DNA from 2 places in the Edwardsiella sp. EA181011 genome. Region 2 is predicted to be linked to the other one. Evidence: predicted binding sites of a transcription regulator. Region 2 holds the regulator's gene; the other holds the start of a gene.
What was found. The regulator Fur, encoded in region 2, represses iron uptake genes when iron is present. The targets are predictions, from matches to a motif close to ATAATAATGAGAACNACTATCAA.

Region 1: the regulator Fur is predicted to act here: its motif matches at 1,619-1,641, upstream of zupT (zinc transporter ZupT).

What each region holds. Positions count from the first base shown of each region.
Region 1 covers NZ_CP011364.1:112,849-115,974, forward strand. Annotated here, with positions in the region: tRNA gene QY76_RS00525 (tRNA-Leu) at 154-240, shown strand; tRNA gene QY76_RS00530 (tRNA-Leu) at 276-362, shown strand; tRNA gene QY76_RS00535 (tRNA-Leu) at 396-482, shown strand; gene ygiD (4,5-DOPA dioxygenase extradiol) at 656-1,441, opposite strand; gene zupT (zinc transporter ZupT) at 1,660-2,427, shown strand; gene ribB (3,4-dihydroxy-2-butanone-4-phosphate synthase) at 2,493-3,126, opposite strand, start outside.
Region 2 covers NZ_CP011364.1:1,682,881-1,686,006, forward strand. Annotated here, with positions in the region: gene QY76_RS07450 (beta-N-acetylhexosaminidase) at 1-1,145, shown strand, start outside; gene fur (ferric iron uptake transcriptional regulator) at 1,345-1,794, opposite strand; gene fldA (flavodoxin FldA) at 2,070-2,597, opposite strand; gene ybfE (LexA regulated protein) at 2,782-3,060, opposite strand.

The DNA.
Region 1 (3,126 bases), 1.6 Mb from region 2:
CCTTTTTTTCAGCGCAAAACGGTTAAATTACGCCTCACGCGCCCAAATTTGCACCGATCGCAGAAAATTCAGGAAATAACTGTTGACGCCGCGACGAAAATCTCTAGAATTCGCCTCCGTGGTTACGTTACTCCAGCAGTAACGCAGCGGTATGCGAAGGTGGCGGAATTGGTAGACGCGCTAGCTTCAGGTGTTAGTGTCTTAACGGACGTGAGGGTTCAAGTCCCTCTCTTCGCACCACATAACCACGATTGATTGCGCTTTGACGGCACCTTGCGAAGGTGGCGGAATTGGTAGACGCGCTAGCTTCAGGTGTTAGTGTCTTAACGGACGTGAGGGTTCAAGTCCCTCTCTTCGCACCAAAGCCGACGAGCGACAATCAGCAACACCCGTGTGCGAAGGTGGCGGAATTGGTAGACGCGCTAGCTTCAGGTGTTAGTGTCCTAACGGACGTGAGGGTTCAAGTCCCTCTCTTCGCACCACTCTTGCTTTTGTCCTGCATCTCTTCATTCTCTCTGTTTCCGCTTGATTCCCGCAGTTGACCTATCCCGCTATCGCTATCCAGACAGACGCTCAACGCCGTCGATATATCGCGCTCGTCGCTCATCGCCGATAACGCCGCGCCCGTATGCCTCATCCCGACCCAACGTGACGCTTAGCCTATCTGCAGCGACAGCATGCTCAGCGATCCCATGACGATCCCCTGCTCGAACACCCGCAGCGGCTCCGCGCCATCCCAGCAGCCCAGCACCGGCAGCAGCGGCAGGAAGTGCTCCGGCGTCGGATTAGCCAGCGCAGCATCCGGATCATCGGTAAACCGCAGCAATGCGGCATCCTCACCACGTTCACGCAGCCCCTGGCGGACAACGTCTTCAAAGCGCCTCGCCCAAGGATAAGGTTCGGCCTCCGCCTCCCAGCGCAGCGTACGCAGGTTATGCACCACGTTACCGCTGCCCAAGATCAGGACGTCGCGCTGCCGCAGCGGGGCGAGCGCCTGCCCCAATCGATAGTGGTACGCCGCTGGCTGGCGCGGATCGAGGCTGAGCTGTATCACCGGAATATCGGCCTGAGGATACAGGTGAACCAGCAGGCTCCACGCGCCATGGTCCAGTCCCCAGCCACCCTCATCCAGCGACAACGTATACTGCGGCGCCAATAAAGACTGCAGTTCCCGGGCCAATGCAGGACTACCTGGCGCCGGATAGCGCAGCGCAGAGAGCGCCGGCGGAAAGCCGCCAAAGTCATGCAGGGTACGCGGCTGCGCCATCGCCGTTGCCCATAGCCCCTGGGTACACCAGTGGGCCGAGATCGCTACCACGGCCTTTGGCCGCGGCAGTTCACGTCCCAGGCGCTGCCACAGGGCGCTGAACGGATTATCCTCGATGGCGTTCATCGGACTCCCGTGCGCTAAAAACAGCGCCGGCATCGTCGCCTCGCTCATAGTGTATTGCCTCGCCGTAATCGCCCGCCGCTCGCCGCGGCTGTCATAAAAAAACGGCTCCGCGCATGGAATACGCGCCAGCCTCCCGCCTGATAGTCAGAAGCATAGAATAGGCACAGACAATCGGTGGAATTGTATATAACACGCTCACATTTATTTACTTCTGCTCACACTTAATAAATAATGAAAATCATTATCATCAACTACGAGGCGTGTCCATGTCCATTCCCCTGCTTCTGACGCTGCTTGCCGGCGGAGCCACCGCCGTCGGGGCTCTGCTGGCCATCATCGGGCAAAAGCCCTCCAATCGCGTACTGGCCTTTTCGCTCGGCTTCGCCGCCGGGATCATGCTACTGATTTCGCTGATGGAGATGCTGCCCGCGGCGCTGAATACGCCGCAGATGCCGCCGCTGCTCGGCTACGCGATGTTTATTCTCGGTCTGGTCGGATACTTTCTACTGGATCGCCTGCTGCCCCACCAGCACGCCCACGATATGGTCGCACTGGGGAATCGAAAGCCGCGTAGCCTAAAACGCACCGCGCTGCTGCTTACGCTGGGTATCAGCCTGCACAATTTCCCCGAGGGTATCGCCACCTACGTCACCGCCAGCGCCGATCTGGAGCTGGGGATGGGCATCGCCCTGGCGGTAGCCATTCATAACATTCCAGAGGGGCTGGCCGTCGCGGGCCCCGTGTATGCCGCCAGCGGCTCGCGTCTGCGCGCGCTGTGGTGGGCCAGCCTGTCGGGCGTGGCGGAGATCCTCGGTGGGCTGCTGGCCTTTACCCTGCTGGGGCCAGCGGTGTCACCGGTCGGGATGGCTGCGATCATGGCGCTGGTCGCCGGGATCATGGTCGCGCTGTCGGTGGATGAGCTTATGCCGCTAGCGCGGGAGATCGATCCGCACAGCAATCCCAGCCGCGGGGTACTATGCGGCATGACCGTTATGGGACTGAGTCTGGCCCTGCTGCAGGCGACACCGCTATAAAAACGCAAGGGATAGCCGCTGGCTATCCCCTTTATATATACGTCCGAGCCGCTGAGACTGCCGAATTAGCAGGCCTGCTCCTGCGGCTCACGGGCCTGACGATAGGCCACCAGATCCTCAATGGTCACTACCGGCATCTCATGCTGTCGTGCAAAGGCCATCACCTGCGGAGCACGTGCCATCGTACCGTCATCATTGGTCAGCTCACACAGCACGCCGGCAGGGCGGAAACCCGCCAGCGAAACCAAATCGATGGTCGCCTCGGTATGACCCCGGCGCGCCAGTACGCCGCCGGGGCGAGCGCGCAGCGGGAAGACATGCCCGGGACGATGAAGATCGCTCGGCTTGGCACCGTCGGCGATGGCCGCGCGTACCGTGGTCAGGCGATCCTGCGCAGAGACCCCGGTGGTCACTCCTTCCGCCGCTTCAATCGTCACGGTGAAGGCGGTGCCATAGTGGCTGGTGTTATTGCTCACCATCATCGGCAGATCCAGCTGCTGACGACGCGCTTCGGTGATACACAGGCAGACAATACCGCTGCCGTGGCGGATGGTCAGCGCCATCTGCTCCACGGTCATCTTCTCGGCGGCAAAGATCATGTCGCCTTCATTTTCACGATTTTCATCATCCAGCACCATGACGCCACGGCCATCGCGCAGGGCGGACAAGGCGCGCTCTACGCGCTCCATCGGGGTACCG
Region 2 (3,126 bases):
ACTCATCCAAGCGCTTTGTCGACAAAGTGATCGGCGAGATGGCCCAGATGCACCGCGAAGCCGGCCAGCCGCTCACCACCTGGCACTTCGGCGGCGATGAGGCGAAGAACATCCGCTTAGGGCCGGGCTACACCGACGTGAACAAGCCGGAGCCGGGCAAGGGGATGATCGACCTGAGCAAAGAGGACAAGCCGTGGGCGAAGTCTCAGATGTGCCAGGCGATGATCAAAGAGGGCAAGGTGGCCGATATGGAGCACCTGCCGAGCTACTTCGCGGTCGAAGTCAGCAAGATGGTCAAGGATCACGGCATCGGCAAGATGCAGGCCTGGCAGGATGGCCTGAAGGATGCCAAGGATGCCAAGGCATTCGCGACGCCGCGCGTCGGGGTGAACTTCTGGGATACCCTGTACTGGGGCGGCTTTGACTCGGCCAACGACTGGGCCAACAAGGGCTATGAGGTGGTGATCTCCAACCCGGATTACGTCTATATGGACTTCCCGTATGAGGTCAATCCGCAGGAGAACGGCTACTACTGGGGCACTCGCTTCAGCGATGAGCGCAAGATCTTTGCCTTCGCGCCGGACAACCTGCCGCAGAACGCCGAAACGTCGGTCGATCGCGACGGTAACTACTTCAGCGCCAAGAGCGACAAGCCGTGGCCGGGCGCCTATGGCCTCTCTGCTCAGCTGTGGAGCGAAGTGGTGCGCACCGATGAGATGATGGAGTACAAGATCTATCCGCGCATCATGGCCGTCGCCGAGCGTGCCTGGCATCAGGCGGGCTGGGAACAGCCGTATCAGGCCGGGCGTGAATACAAGGGCGGCGAAACCCATCTGGTCGATCAGCAGGCTCTGCTGAAGGATTGGCAGCGTTTCGCCAACCTGATGGGGCAGCGTGAGCTGGCCAAGATGGATAAGTCTGGCGTGGCCTATCGCGTACCGCAGCCAGGCGCCCGCGTAGTGAACGGCAAGCTGGAGACCAACGTCGCGATGCCGGGCCTGATCGTGGAGTACTCCGTCGACGGCGGTAAGCAGTGGCAGCGCTATGATGCCAAGGCGAAGCCGAGCGTGAGCGGCGAGGTTCAGGTGCGTACCGCGTCGCCGGACGGCAAGCGCTTTAGCCGCGTGGAGTCCGTCAAATCCTGACGGGATTTTACCCTCATTTTCCCCCGCCTCGCGCGGGGGCCTTAGGATGAGCGCCCGCGGCGCGGCCTCATCCTCTCCTTATTCCGGTTTCGATCTGAGTAGTAGTGAGCAGTAATTGCCCTCGGTCTGTGAGGGCTTTTTTTTTACCCGCGACGGGCAAAAAAAACGGCCCCGGTGGGCCGCTTCGCTGACGGTGGGTTTAGGCCTTTTCGTCGTGCAGGGTATCATCGCTGCGGCAGTCGCTCTCGGCGCAGTGGCCGTAGAGATACAGGCTGTGGTTGGTCAGCTGGATGCCGTGTTTTTTGGCGATTTCGCGCTGACGCTTCTCGATGGACTCATCGCTGAACTCGATGACCTTGCCGCAGTCCAGGCAGATCAGGTGATCGTGGTGGTGCTGCTGGGTCAGTTCAAAGACCGATTTCCCGCCCTCAAAGTTATGGCGGGTAACGATGCCGGCATCGTCAAACTGGTTGAGCACGCGGTATACGGTTGCCAAACCGATCTCCTCGCCCATGTCGATCAGCTTCTTGTACAAGTCTTCAGCACTGACATGATGGCACGTAGGATCTTGCAGTACTTCCAGAATCTTGAGACGGGGAAGCGTGACTTTAAGGCCAGCTTTCTTTAACGCGGTGTTGTTGTCAGTCATTCGGATTCTGTCCTGTCACAGCGCCCGGCAGCGCCCAGAGGCCGTTACCGAACGGAAAATAATAGTGAGATTCATTATAAGGCCGATATCCCTAAATGGGAACCGTGGCGCGGCGTGTCCGGCGTGGGGTGCCCGCGGCGTGGGCCAGATATAACTCGCGAGTAATGAGGAAGATAGAAACAAATGACGCAGCGAACTGCGCACTATCGTTTTTATTGATGGCTGAAATACCTGCCGGCTATTAAACGGGGCTCCGCGCCGGCAGGCGACAGGCATTAGCCCAGGATATCGGCCAGATGCATCTCTGCGCTGAGCTGCTTGACCCAGGCGTCCACGCGCTCGGCGGTTAGCTCCGGTTGGCGATCCTCATCGATGGCCAGGCCGACGAAGGTGTTGCTGTCGACCAGCGCCTTGGAGGCTTCAAAGTGGTATCCGGCGGTCGGCCAGTGGCCGACGATGGTGGCGCCGCGCGCCTCAACTAGCTCGCGGATGGTGCCCATTGCATCGCAGAAGTACTCGGCATAGTCCTCCTGATCGCCGCAGCCGAACAGCGCAATCAGCTTACCGGAGAAGTCGATCTCCTCCAGCGAGGGGAAGAAGTCATCCCAGTCGCACTGCGCTTCGCCGTAGTACCAGGTGGGGATACCCAGCAGAAGGATATCAAACGCCTCAAGGTCTTCCTTGCTGCTCTTGGCAATGTCATGAACTTCAGCAACGTCTTTACCCAGTTGCTTCTGGATCATCTTAGCAATGTTTTCCGTGTTGCCGGTGTCGCTGCCAAAGAAAATACCTACGATTGCCATATCGCGAATTTACCTTTTATCTCAGAAATTAAATCAGGCTGTGCCCTGACCGTCGCGGGCGACGGACGGGATTAGGCGCTGAGCCTAACCGGGCGCGGTCACACACCCAGCCTACCTACCAGTCGAATACTATAACATTTTTGGCGTCGCGGCTTTATCGTCATTGTGCGCTGCGCCGGGCGGGTCAGGTGTCCAGCGGTAGCTGACGGAGCAGCATCTGCTCGATCAGCTCGCTGCGGCTGATGTTGCGCTCCTGCGCCAGACGGTTGAGGAGATCGACCGCCTCTTCATTCATCTTCAGCTCGACGCGGCGCAGCCCTTTCACCCGATCGCGCCGCAGCTGGTTACGCTTGTTAATCCGCAGCTGCTCTTCCCGGGAAAGCGGGTTGGTTTTGGGACGACCTGGACGACGTTCTTCCGCGAACAGATCGAGCGTCGTGCGGTCCGTTTGTTCTTTGGCCATATTCAGGTAGCGGTACTGCAAGGAGAAGGGAGCACGGGAACCCCGGACTCCGATTAACGTATATAC